2 regions of the Mesorhizobium sp. M0340 genome follow, and region 1 is predicted to be linked to the other one. Evidence: riboswitches for the same ligand, from Rfam matches in the RefSeq annotation. Region 1 holds a riboswitch; the other holds the start of a gene.

Evidence for each region. Region 1 has a riboswitch for thiamine pyrophosphate ahead of thiC (phosphomethylpyrimidine synthase ThiC). Riboswitches for the same ligand answer to the same signal wherever they lie in the genome.
Region 2: linked by a shared signal. The riboswitch ahead of thiB (thiamine ABC transporter substrate binding subunit) and the one ahead of thiC (phosphomethylpyrimidine synthase ThiC) in region 1 are both predicted to bind thiamine pyrophosphate.

What each region holds. Positions count from the first base shown of each region.
Region 1 is NZ_JAMYRR010000021.1:3,853-10,750, reverse strand. Features, by position in the region: gene NKI79_RS25030 (thiamine phosphate synthase) at 1-15, opposite strand, end outside; gene NKI79_RS25025 (thiazole synthase) at 12-785, opposite strand; gene thiS (sulfur carrier protein ThiS) at 789-986, opposite strand; gene thiO (glycine oxidase ThiO) at 955-1,956, opposite strand; gene thiC (phosphomethylpyrimidine synthase ThiC) at 1,953-3,788, opposite strand; TPP riboswitch at 3,892-4,008, opposite strand; partial or broken gene NKI79_RS25005 (ATP-grasp domain-containing protein) at 4,232-5,174, opposite strand; gene NKI79_RS25000 (two-component system VirA-like sensor kinase) at 5,292-6,898, opposite strand, start outside.
Region 2 is NZ_JAMYRR010000024.1:40,480-47,377, reverse strand. Features, by position in the region: gene NKI79_RS26675 (M48 family metalloprotease) at 1-549, opposite strand, end outside; gene thiQ (thiamine ABC transporter ATP-binding protein) at 804-1,595, opposite strand; gene thiP (thiamine/thiamine pyrophosphate ABC transporter permease) at 1,592-3,211, opposite strand; gene thiB (thiamine ABC transporter substrate binding subunit) at 3,452-4,465, opposite strand; TPP riboswitch at 4,509-4,623, opposite strand; gene NKI79_RS26655 (thiamine diphosphokinase) at 4,764-5,408, shown strand; gene NKI79_RS26650 (ABC-F family ATP-binding cassette domain-containing protein) at 5,410-6,898, shown strand, end outside.

The sequences.
Region 1 (6,898 bases):
GGGATCGAGCTTCATGAGAAAACCGCCCTGCCGATCGTCGGCGTCGAGGGCACGGCGACCTCGCGCGGTTCGAGCATTCCCGAGCTGAAAGCTTCACGACCGGCCTCGACCGCCTTGCCGAACGCACGCGCCATGCCGACCGGATCGGCCGCCTTGGCAACTGCGGTGTTCAGGAGTACGGCGTCAAAGCCGAGCTCCATGACGGTTGCCGCGTGCGATGGCCGTCCGAGACCAGCATCCACGATCAGCGGGACATCAGGGAAATGTCCGCGCATCGAGCGCAGCGCCATGATGTTGACCGGCCCGAGGGCGGAACCGATCGGTGCGCACCAGGGCATCAAGACCTTGCAGCCCGCCGCAAGCAGCCGCTCGGCGACGACAAGGTCGTCGGTTGTATACGGGAACACCGCAAAACCGTCCTCGCACAGGATGCGGGCGGCTTCGAGCAGACCGAACACGTCCGGCTGCAGCGTGTCGTGATTGCCGATCACTTCGAGCTTGATCCAGGGCGTGCCGAAGACTTCGCGCGCCATTTGTGCGGTCGTGACCGCTTCCTTGACGGAGTGGCAGCCAGCAGTGTTGGGCAGGATTCTGACGCCGAGCGAGCGGATCAACGACCAGAATTTTTCGCCAGCCCTGCCGCCTGCCATTTCACGGCGCAACGAGACGGTCACCACCGCCGTGCCCGATGCCCTGACTGCATAGGCAAGGATGGCCGGCGAAGGATATTGAGCCGTGCCAAGAAGCAGGCGCGACGGAAGCTCGGCTCCATAAAGCTCGATCATGGCCTAGCCACCCTGCATGGGCGAGAGGATTTCGATCCGGTCGCCGTCGTTCAACTGGAATTCCGCCCGGTTGGCTTTGTGCACGAGGTCGTTGTTGACGGCGGTGGCGAGCCAATCGCCCTCATAGTCAAGCGCGGCAAGCAGCTCGGCCAGCGTGGTGGCGGCAACCTCATGCGCTTCGCCGTTGACCATCAGTTTCATGAGCAAGCTCCTTCGTTCTGTCTTGACTGAAAACCAGCTTGGCAGCCCGGCGCGCCATGGCGGGAGCCAGGAGAAAACCGTGACGATAGAGCCCGTTTATCGCGATGATTTCACCCTTCGTTTCGACGCGCGGCAAATTGTCGGGAAAGGCTGGGCGGACGCCGACACCGGTTTCAACGATCTCGGCCTCGCCAAAGGCCGGATGGAGGGCATAGGCGGTACCCAGAAGCTCCATCATGCAGCGCGCCGTAACCGGTCCGGCGGACTGGCTTTCAATCATCGTCGCACCAATCATGAAACGGTGGTCGGTGCGCGGCACCATGTAGAGCGGAAAGCGCGGATGCAGCAGCCTGACGGGGCGCGACAGTGAGATATCAGGGGTGCGCAGGAACAGCATTTCGCCGCGAACGCCGCGCAGCCAGTCATTTTGCGCCGCCATTCCCGTACAGTCGATCTGACGATCGAAACCAAAAACATGCTGGGCGTCGGCGCCGAAGTGGAATTCAACACCCGTGGCCGCGAGCTTGTCATGAAGTGCTGCCATCGCCTGGCGCGGATCAAGATGAGCCTCATCGGCGAACAGCAATCCGCGGCGGAAGCGGCCGGCTAAGTCGGGCTCCAGCAAGGCAATTTCATCTTCCTCGACACGCCGATAGCCCGTCGTGCGGCTGGCGAACCGGTCGAGCTCGCCCGCATCGCGCGGCGCGGCCAAGACCAGCGTTCCCCGTCGTGCTACCAAGCCTGGCGTTGCGGCATCCCACCAGTCGGCGGCGTCGCGTCCGAGATCCAGCACCGGCTGCTCGGCGCTTTCACGCTCGCACCACGGCGCCAACATGCCACCGGCGAACCACGACGCATTGCCCCCAAGGGCAGGCCTTGTCTCGGCAACGGTAACCGCCGCGCCGCGTGCGGCGAACTCGAAGGCGGCGGTGAGGCCGGCAACGCCCGCCCCTTTGACCAAGACCTTCATGATGGCTCACGTGGCTGAGGTATGAGCGGTGCGCCGGTCTCGTCCGCCGGCAGGTAGAGATCGCCGCCCTCGCGGTATTTCGCCGCCATCGCCGCCATGCCCTCTTTCGGTGCCTCGGCGCGGATGTCGTGAGAGATTCGCATGGAGCAGAATTTCGGTCCGCACATCGAGCAGAAATGCGCCACCTTGTGCGCCTCCTTGGGCAAGGTCTGGTCGTGGAAGGACCGCGCGGTTTCCGGGTCGAGCGACAGATTGAACTGGTCCTCCCAGCGGAACTCGAAGCGCGCGCGGGAAAGCGCATCATCCCTGACTTTCGCTGCCGGATGGCCCTTCGCCAGATCGGCTGCATGGGCGGCTATCTTGTAGGTGATCACGCCGATCTTGACGTCGTTGCGGTCGGGAAGGCCGAGATGCTCTTTCGGCGTGACATAGCAAAGCATTGCGGTGCCGAACCAGCCTATCATGGCGGCACCTATCCCTGAGGTGATGTGGTCATAGCCCGGCGCGATGTCGGTCGTCAGCGGCCCCAAAGTGTAGAACGGCGCCTCACCGCACACTGCGAGCTGCTTGTCCATGTTCTGCTTGATCTTGTGCATGGGGACATGGCCCGGGCCTTCGATCATCACCTGGCAGTCCTTTGCCCAGGCAATCTTGGTGAGTTCTCCAAGTGTTTCCAGTTCGGCGAATTGCGCCGCGTCGTTCGCATCGGCGATTGAACCGGGACGAAGGCCGTCGCCGAGCGAGAAGGATACGTCGTAGGCTCTGGCGATGTCGCAGATCTCCGCAAAGTGCTCGTAGAGGAAGCTTTCCCGGTGATGGTGCAGGCACCATTTGGCCATGATTGAGCCGCCACGCGAGACGATACCCGTGACCCGGTCGACGGTCAGCGGGATGTAATGCAGCCGCACGCCAGCGTGGATGGTGAAATAGTCAACGCCTTGCTCGGCCTGTTCGATCAGCGTGTCGCGGTAGACCTCCCAGGTCAGATCCTCGGCAATACCACCGACCTTTTCGAGCGCTTGGTAGAGCGGCACCGTGCCGATCGGCACCGGCGCGTTGCGCACGATCCAGTCGCGGATGTTGTGGATGTTGCGGCCGGTCGACAGGTCCATCACCGTATCGGCGCCCCAGCGGATCGCCCACACCATCTTTTCGACCTCTTCAGCCATCGACGATGTGACGGCGGAGTTACCGATATTGGCATTGATCTTGACCAGGAAATTGCGGCCGATGATCATTGGCTCGCTCTCGGGATGGTTGATGTTGGCGGGAATAATCGCCCGTCCGCGCGCCACCTCGTCACGCACGAATTCGGGTGTGACGAAATCGGGCAGCGTCGCGCCGAAAGCCTCGCCGTCGCGCTCAAGCTTGCCGTGCAGGATCTCGCGACCAAGGTTCTCGCGAATGGCAACGAACTCCATTTCAGGTGTGATGATGCCGGCGCGCGCATAGGCAAGCTGCGTCACCGCCTTGCCTGCTTTGGCCCTGAGCGGTCGGTGGCGGATGGGAAATTCCGGCGTCAGGCGTTCGCCCGTCGCGAATCCGTTGTCCTCCGGCCGGACATGGCGGCCGTCACAGTCCTCGACATCGCCGCGCGCCAAGATCCATTCGTGGCGAAGCCGGGCCAGGCCTTTTTCGATGCTGGTTTCGACAGCCGGATCGGTATAGGGGCCCGACGGATCGTAGACGGTGACGGGCGGCTCGCCGGCTGTCGGATGGACAGAGATTTCGCGCATCGGCACCCTGATCTGCGGGTGGATGGCACCGGGCTTGTGGATTTTCCGTGAGGCGGGCAGCGGTCCCGTTGAGACGGCTGGGGTGAGGGCATTCATCGTGAGGCTCCTTTGCTCATGCATTGGAGACCCAGTTCTGTGCCGGAAGGATGAAAAGACGCTTCTGTCTACCTGCCGAAACAGGACCTCGGGCGTGAACTCCCGCAAAGCGCTTGCACCGTCCCTACGCCAGTATGAACTGGATCAGGTTCAACGGGTCACTGCGCCGCGAAAGCCAGCAGTATCTCAGCCCCTTGCCGGGACTCCCCTGGTGAATGCCTCAAGTTGAACGGGCCGGGGTTGTCTTGTCAAGCGCATGTTCGTCCTGCGGCGGCGGTGGGCGGCAATCAAATTGGGCCCAAATTGGGCCGACGGCCTCGCCACGGGTCGCGGAGAAGTTCCGCGGGAGATAGGGCAGGTGTGGCCAAAGCTGCATTTGCCTCATCAAACTTGATGTGACATTGACGTAGACGGAACTGCTGCGTTTCAAGGATCTTAAGCCGTCAATGCCTGATCGGAACAGAACTGGTGGGCCGCCCGAACGCCCCACAAACATCGTGCTCTCGATCACCTCCTATTGTCGCCGGAAAAGGGGTGATCGACCAATCGATCAAGTCGACCGCTCGCTGAAGGGCGCCCTCGGTTTCAGCACGGCTGGGCGAAGTGGCAATGACATGTCCAATCCAGTCTCGGAAATCCCCCTTCCTGACGATCGGTGTCTTGGGTTCAACATTCAATTTGACCTCGGCCACACCTGATATAGCAGCTGCCTGAGTGTCGCCACCAATCCAGTCCAGGGTGCCATCTTGATCAGGAAGCAGGAATCGCGCGGCCGCAGTATGCGAATGCTTTTTGCGCAGATCCCATTCCTCGCCAATTGACAAGCTTGATGTGCTCGGTGACGAGGTCGACACCGTAAGCTAACTGGACCAGTTGAGGGTCGGGCGCGCCACTAAGACGCGGATTGACTTCAATGACAACTGGACCGCGTTTCGTGCACCGGAGTTCAATGTTAGTTGGCCCCCAGCCAAGGCCGAGAGCCCGCAAACAGCTCAACGAAACATCGGCGATGCGCTCACGCTCCTGATCGGTTAGCAGGGCCGGATACGTCACCTCACGTATGACGAAATGGGGGAGGGGACCAAAGTCATTGGCGCAAATCGCAACGACCTCATTCCCCATAACATTAATGCTATAGAACGGGCCCTGTGCGAATTCTTCGACGAGTATTTTCGGTGTAGACCGCCATATGTGCTTTCCGCCCAATAGATAGGTCGTATGTTCGGCTACGTCTTCGAGGCTGCGGCACAATCGGACACCCATGCTGCCGCTGCCTAATGCCGGCTTAAGAATCACGGGCAGGCCGATCTCTGCAGCCGAGCTTTCTACCTCCGCCGCATTCGTTGCCAACCGATAAGCCGGTATTGGAACGCCGGCCTGCGCGAGGAACTCGCCATGAGCCGGGTGCGCAGAGATCGTCCGACGCTCTTGTATTTGCTGGATCCCAGCCGGCTCCGCCTCCGACTGCCTCGGTAGCTCGGTATCCTGAGCGCGTCGGCGGCATCATGCCATTATCATCCTACGAATTGCATGCTCCATCGTCCTGGACGAGACCGGTTTGGCTAGCCAAAGGACGAAGGTCTGATTACCAGATGTGATCGGCATGGGGTCGCTTCCACCAACGACGATGATGGGCACCGTCATCAGGGTGGTACGTACGGCTTCGGGCTGTCCTGGCCCGAGGAAAGTCGCTTTATCGAAAATTAGGAGGTCGGCTGCCTTCCCGCTCTCGATCCAGTCGCAAAGACTTTCGAAGGTCGCGAAGCCGACAGGCTTATAACCAAGCGCGGCGATCTTATCGTTGTAGATCTCCAACGCTGCTGGATCGGGCTCCACGACTGCAATGATTTCTCCATTGCCAAGTGATCCATCGTATGGACCGGAAGCGCTATCAGCTCTGACCTGCTCCTCAGCGCAGGCCGGTAAGTAGAGATCGAAGCGTGTACCTCGGCCAACAGCCGAGGTGACGTCAAGGCATCCTGCGAGCGCGCTCACATGGCGGTCCACTGCAGCAAGACCCAGTCCGGTCCCGCCGACGCGAGAGCGCGTGGTAAAAAAGGGCTCAAAGATATGCGGAAGCACCGAACTTGCGATTCCTTGGCCATCGTCGCTGATGGAGAGGAGAACGTAATCTCCCGGTTTCAAGGTGCCCTTAGCCACGGGCTTCGTTTGACAGACGTGAGCGCGAGAAACGCTAATCTCGACACGGCCCTCATTCAAGAGAGCCTCCGACGCGTTCTTGCATAGATTCATAAGGATCTGCTGTATCTCGGTCGGGCTGCCCTCGATCACCGTTTGCCACTCGTTGATCTTGAAGTTCAACTGAACATCCGCACGAAGTGTAACCCGCAGCAATGGCGCGAGATCCATTACACTCTCCGAGACGTCGAAAGGCATCGTCACGCGCTTCCGATTTCGGCTTAGTGACAAAATTTGATCAATAATCAGCTTGGCTCGGTTGCTGGCCAAGATAATTTGGCCGATGTGGCCCCGAATTCTCGAGGGGCGGCGCACAAGACCTTTAGCCATCTCTGCGTAGCCAACTATTGCTCCTAGAACATTATTGAATTCATGTGTAACGCCGCTTGCGATTGTGCCGACAGCCGTCAGCCTTTCCGCATGCTCCCATCGACTCTCAAAAAGGTTACGTTCCGTGTGTACACGTTGCATTTCAAGATGGTTGCCTAAACGCACAGTAGCGCTCGCCAGAACCAGGAGGTCGTCTGTGGAGGGTGGTGAGCGATCTCCTTCAAAAACAAGGATACAAACCGCAGCCTGCTGATCGGAGGCCCTGCACCCAACAATTTGACAAACACCGGTGGTGCCTACGGCAGTCCGAACCACTTCCGACGCCGGAACGACGCGAAACACTGGCTGTTCCGGGTGTACAAGTGAGACGACTTCATGGATTAGCGTGGCGTTCCAGACGCGCATGCGCTTGTTCGCGACAAAGTACTCGGTATTCCTGCTGATACTCGGATCCACCAGAGCAAGCGCGCATTGATCCGCATCGAAAACGCATTGAATGAGTCTAAGCGCTGCTTCGGTGGAGAAGCGCCGCGAAGCCTTCGTTGCTTGACTGTCGATGAAGCAAGCTTCGATCTCACTCA
Region 2 (6,898 bases), on a different contig from region 1:
GCCGCGGATCAGCGCCGCCTTGGCCGTCGGGTTGTCGCCGAGCACGTCCGAAACGACCTTGGTCGCCAACCCCTCTTCGGCTTCCAGCTGCTGGCGCTGCAGACCATGATTGGCCGTAACGTGGCCCATCTCATGCGCAATGACGGCGGCAAGCTCGGCTGAATCGTTGGCCAACGCCAGCAGGCCGCGGGTGATGTAGAGATAGCCGCCCGGCAGCGCGAAGGCATTGACGTTGGGCGAGTTGAGGATGGTGATGCGGTAGGTCTGGGTCGGGTTGGCCGACACCACGGTCAGTCTGCCGACGACCTTGGCCACCATGCGCTCGAGCTTGGGGTCGGAATACTCGCCGCCATAGGTGGCGAGGATGCGCGGGTGCTGCGCCTTCGCCAGTTCGGCGAGCCTGCTGTTAGCGGCGACATTGTCGACCGTAATCGGCTTGTCGGAGGGCTGGAAGCCCGATTCCTGCACGTCGGGAGGCGTGAACATCTGGCAGCTTGCCAGCGCCACGGCAAGGCCGGCCAGCGCCAGAAAGCGCGCCAGCGGTTTCAGCCTCCGATTGTCGATGCCGGTCGGCAGGTCGGCTTCCTTTCAAGTCCTGTGACGTGACCGCGAAAATCTGGCGCGATTTCCGGAAAGCATCACGCGCAAAATCAAGTTCTACGGCGTCCTTCGTGCGTCCGACAGATACGAGGCAGCAAGGGCAAATCACGGTCCAGGCCGGACCAGCTCCTGGCGGACCTAGCCACACTACCTCGACCATGGCAAGCAAGCGCCGCTTCGCCTTCCTCCGGTTTGACCGTAAATTATGTCCGCTTCCGGGCAACATCTCGTGATCCAGCCGCAAACGGACCCGAGCCGATATAGCGTCGGAATGCGTCCGGTCCAGCCCCAACGAAAAAATCGGCGGCGGTGCCCGTCGCGGCAACCGTGCCACCATCCAGGAAAACCATGTTTTGGCCGATGCGGCGCGCATCGTCCGGCTGGTGCGTGACGAACAGCACCGTCATGCGCTGCTCCGAATGGACGTCGGCCACCAGGTCGAGCATGTCATCGCGCAGTGCCGGTCCGAGCGAAGCGAACGGCTCGTCGAGCAACAGCACCGGCCGGTCGCGCACTAAAACCCGGGCGAGCGCGACGCGCTGCCGCTCGCCGCCGGAGAGTTCGCGCGGCAGTCGGCTTTCCTTGCCGGCAAGGCCGACGCGCTTCAGCGCTGCGGTGACTGCGGCGCGGTCAGCCTCGCTCAGCCTGAGCGAAGGCGAGCGGCCGAGCCCGACATTCTGCTCGAGGGACAGATGGGCAAACAGGTTGTTTTCCTGGAACACCATCGATACCGGCCGCGCTGATGGCGGCGCAGTGCTGACGTCGGCGCCGCCGATGAGCACGCGGCCTGACCGTGGCGCCTCGAAACCGGCCACCAGATTGAGCAGTGTCGACTTTCCCGAACCGCTCGGCCCCATGATGGCGGTGATTTCCGATGCCGGGAAATCGACATCGAACATAAGCGGCGTTTCACCATAGCTGAACGAGACATTATCGAGCCGCACGGCCGCGCCTTTTTCCACCGAAATGGAGCGTTCCGGGCTGATCGGCATCATGATTTCTCCCTCCTTCCCATCCAGTCCGCGGTCAGCACCAGCGCCAGGCAGACAAGGCCGAGCAGCAGCGCCAGCCCGGCCGCATCCTCGGTGCGGTAACTGCCCATGCGGGCCAGCAGCAGGTAGGGCAAGGTTTGCACGGAATCGCTGCCGAACAGCGCAATGACGCCAAGATCGCCGAGCGACAGCGCCATGGCGAAAGCGAAGCCGGTGGCGAGCGGCCGCCGCAGCGACGGCCAGTCGATCAGCCGCAACCGGTTCCAGCCCGAGATGCCAAGCTGTGCGCAAAGCCGTTCGTGGCGTTCGCTCGCCGCGTCATAGGCAGGGCGGATGGCGCGGATGGCGAACGGCATCGCCATCACCGCATTGACCGCAACGACCATGACAGGGGCGATCGCAAAGACATCGCTGACAGTGCGCAGGAGGAGGAACCAGCCGGCGCCGATGACGATGGGCGGCACCACCAGGACGAACCCCGCACCGGTGTCGGCCAGATGTTCGAGCACCGTCCGTCGGCCTGTCCGCCGGGTGAGCGCCAGCGCCCGGCGCGCCATGACCAGCGACAGCGACAGCGCCAGGGAGAGCAGCGCCGATAAGACGGACAGCACGGCACTGGTCGCCGTCGCTTGCCGCACCGCGCTCTCGCCGGCCAGGCGGCCGAGATCGGCGCCAAGCCCGGCCGCCAGCGTGGCCGCCATCGGCCCGGCGACAAATAGCAGTGCCAGCCCGATCACCAGCGCGTTCAGGACGGTCTCGGCCGCACCGGCTGAAAAATACCGGCGCGGCGCCACCGGCAGATTGGCGTCGCCGGTCATATTGGCGCCAAGCCGCGTCAAGGCCAGCACGACCACGAAGGTTAGGGCAATCTGCAGCAGGGTCAGCGTCACAGCCCGCGCCGGGTCGAAGTCGAAACGCAGCGCCTGGTAGATGGCAACCTCCAGCGTCGTCGCGCTGGGTCCGCCGCCGAGCGTAAGCACGATGGTGAAGGAGGTGATGCACAGCATGAAAACGAGCCCGGCAACGCCCGGCAAGGCCGCACGCAGCGGCGGCCATTCGATCAGCCGGAAGGCCGGCGCAGCACCCATGCCAAGCTGGCTCGCCAGCCGCCATTGGTCGGCCGGCACGGTCTGCAACGCCTCCAGGAACAGCCGCGTCGCCAGCGGCAGGTTGAAGAAGACATGGGCGACGAGTATGCCCGACAGGCCATAGATGCCGGGCCAGCTCTGGCCGCCTAGCGCGCCCAGCGTGCCGGCAAAATAGCCGGCGCGGCCATAGAGCGCCAAGACACCGAGTGCAGCAACAATGGCCGGCAGCGCCAGTGGCACGGCGAAAAGCTGCAGGATAAAGCCTCGCCCGAAAAACTGTGGATGCCGCGACAGGGCACGCGCGGCGAACAGCGCTGGCGCGACGGAGAGCAGGGTCGACAGCAGAGCCTGCCAGAGCGTGAAACGGACGATACGCAAGAGATACGAATCGAAGGCGGAGGCGACGCCGGACGGGTCGCGTGTGGCTTCGATGATCAGCCCTGCAAATGCTCCGCCGAGCAGAAGTGCTATTGCCGCAAGCGCGAGGATGCCGGCGGTGATGCGGGAGTCAGATGATGGTGCGCGTTGCACGCTAGACCACCAGATTCGAGATTCTTAGTGAGGATTGCGTTCCTTCGCGCCCCCCTCTGTCCTGCCGGACATCTCCCCCACAAGGGGTGAGATTGGCAGTTTCAGCGCTCCGCTCATTCCAGCAACATCGGCGACTGGCGAAAGCCGCCGTGCCGTCCGATCTCCCCCCTTGTGGGGGAGATGTCCGGCAGGACAGAGGGGGGCGCCGTAGAGCGATCATCTTCGATCAATCGGCCAAAGCTACTTGCTCATCACCGCAAGCCACTCATCGACCCAGGCCTTGCGGTGGGCCGCGACTTCCTCCGGGCTGAACAGCAAGGTCTTGGTCGGTTTGACCAGCTTGTCGAACGCCGGATTGAGCGGCTTGTCGGTCTTGCCGGCCGGGAACATCCAGTTGGTTTCGGGAATGACATCCTGGAATTTCGGTCCGGTCATGAAGGCGATGAACTTTTCCGCCAGGGGGTTCTTCGCGCCCTTAGTGGTGATCCCCGCAACTTCGATCTGCAGGTATTCGCCTTCCTCGAAGGACGCCGCCTGGTAGCGCTCGGTGTTTTCGGCGACCATGTGGTAGGCCGGCGACGTGGTATACGACAGCACCATCGGCGCCTCGCCCTTGGTGAACAGGCCGTAGGCCTCGCTCCAGCCTGGCGTCACCGTCAGCACCTTTGCTTTGAGCTTGGCCCAGGCTTCGGGCGCCTTGTCGCCATAGACCGACTTGACCCACAACAGCAGGCCAAGACCCGGCGTCGAGGTGCGCGGGTCCTGGATGACGATCTTCTCTCCGGCATCGCCCTCGACCAGTTCCCTGAGGCTCTTCGGCGGGTTCTTCAGTTTTTCGGTATTGTAGACGACGGCGAAATAGCCATAGTCGAACGGCACGAAAATATCGTCGCGCCAGCCGCCCGGCACGCTGACATCCGATATGGCGCCATGCGGCGAAAACAGGCCGGTTGCCTTGGCGTCCGCCGTCAAATTGGTATCGAGGCCAAGCACGATATCGGCCTTGGTGGCGGCCCCTTCCAGCTTCACACGGTTGAGCAGCGCCACGCCGTCAGCGACCGAGACGAATTCGATGACGCAACTGCACTCGGCCTCGAAGGCCTTCTTCACCGCCGGTCCCGGACCCCAATCGGCGGTGAAGCTTTCATAGGTATAGACGGTCAGTCTATCCTGTGCCGATGCCTGCCCTGGCAGGGCGAGCGCGGATGCCGCAAGCAGGACAATCGGGACAAGAGAGTGGAAAAAACTGCGCATCGGCGCCTCCTTCGTTCGCGTTGAAAGGAATTGAGGCGTCGGGCTGTCCGAAACGTCTAATCCCTCCGCCGGTACAAACCGGATCAGGTTCAGCGGGTTGGCAGTCTTGCCTCTCAGCCGGTCCGCGAAGATCGCGTCCGGCACCCCGTTAGAGCGTTTCGACACATAGGCCCGGCCGAAGTGCTGCGCAAGCGGAAGTTTGCCAGGCATCCAAAGCCCAGCCTTCCGTTTCGTCTGCCGTTTCATCTTCCGTTTCATTCTTCCGTTTCTGGGGCAGGGCTGGTAAGGGCCACGAGATATGAGCAAATTCACCATCCTGCTTGGCGGCGATCTCATCCGCACGCCGCTGCTCGACCGCCAGGTCGAAGGCTCGCGCGTCATCGCTGCCGATGCCGGCATCGGCCATGCCCGTATGCTGGGCCTGAGGCCGGAACTCTGGGTCGGCGATTTCGATTCCGTGCCTGCCGAGTTGCCGGAGGATCTGGCCGCCGTACCACGGCAGGTGTTTCCCGCCGAAAAGGACAAGACCGACGGTGAACTCGCTATCGCTGCCGCGCTCGAACGCGGTGCGACCAGCCTTGTGCTCGCAGGCGCTTTCGGCGGCAAACGCACCGACCACATCTTCCTGCATATGGCGCTGAGCGTCCGGCTGGCGGAAGGCGGGACGGAAGTGCTTTTGACCAGCGGCGCACAGGAAGGCATTCCCTTGCTGCCCGGAAAGGCTGGCTTCGACTATGCCGACGGCACGCTGTTTTCGGTGCTCGGCTTCTCCGATCTCGCCGGCCTGAGCGTCACCGGTGCCAAATGGCCGCTCGACCACGTCGAGGTTGCGTTCGGCTCGTCGCTGACCATTTCCAACGAGGTCAGGGGCCGGTTGGAAATCGCGCTGGCCAGCGGCCGCGCGCTGCTGCTCGCGCATCCTTTTCCCTTACCTGAAAGCTGACATGGCACCGCCGCTTCTCAATCTCGACGGGATAAAGCTGACCTTTGGCGGCACGCCGCTGCTCGACGGTGCCGCCCTGACGGCCTCAGTTGGCGACAAGATCGCCCTGGTCGGCCGCAACGGTTCGGGCAAGTCGACGCTGCTCAAGATCGCCGCCGGGCTGATCGAGCCGCAGGACGGCGAAGTCTTCCGCCAGCCTTCGGCAACCGTGCGCTACTTGCCGCAAATGCCCGACATGGACGGTTTTGCGACCGTCCGCGCCTATGTCGAGGCGGGGCTCGGGCCCGCCGACGATCCCTATCGCGCCACCTATCTGATGGAGCATCTCGGCCTGACCGGCGAAGAACGGCCGAACGACCTCTCCGGCGGCGAGGCGAGGCGTGCGGCACTCGCCCGCGTCATGGCGCCGGAGCCCGACATTCTCCTCCTCGATGAGCCGACAAACCATCTTGACCTGTCGGTCATCGAATGGCTGGAGGAGGAGCTTGCCCGTACCTCCTCGGCACTGGTCGTCATCTCGCATGACCGCCGTTTTCTCGAGCGCGTGTCACGCGCCACAATCTGGCTCGACCGCGGTCAGACCCGCCGTCTCGACAAGGGCTTTGGCTATTTCGAGGAATGGCGCGACACGGTGCTGGAGGAGGAAGAGCGCGAGCAGCACAAGCTCGGTCGCCAGATCGTGCGCGAGGAGCACTGGCTGCGCTATGGTGTGACAGCGCGGCGCAAACGCAACATGCGCCGGCTCGGTGAGTTGCAGACCATGCGCCAGCGCTTTCGCGGTCATCGCGGCGCCGAGGGTGCGGCGACGATGACAGCCAGCGACGCCGCCGAATCCGGCAAGCTGGTGATTGAAGCCAAGAACATCGAGAAGAGCTTTGGCGATCTGACCGTGGTCAAGGGATTCTCGACCCGCATCCAGCGCGGCGATCGCGTTGGCCTGGTCGGGCCGAACGGCGCTGGCAAGACGACACTGTTGAAGATGCTGACCGGCGAATTGAAGCCAGACGCAGGCACGGTGCGGCTCGGCACCAATCTGGAGATCGCCACGCTCGACCAGAAGCGCGAGGCCGTCGATCCACAGGAGACACTGGCGCAGTATCTCACCGACGGTCGCGGCGAGAACCTGGTCATCAATGGCGAACAGCGCCACGTCGTCTCTTACATGAAAGACTTCCTGTTCAAGCCGGAACAGGCGCGCACGCCGGTGCGCGAGCTTTCGGGCGGCGAGCGGGCACGGCTGATTCTCGCCCGCGTTTTGGCGCGGCCGGCAAACCTGCTTGTGCTCGACGAGCCGACCAACGACCTCGACATGGAGACGCTGGAGTTGCTGCAGGAATTGGTCGCCGGCTTTGCCGGCACGGTGATCCTGGTCAGCCACGATCGCGATTTCCTCGACCGCACCGTGACCAGCATCATCGCGCCGGATGGTGATGGCCGCTGGATCGAATATGCCGGCGGCTATTCCGACATGCTGGCGCAGCGCGGCGGCA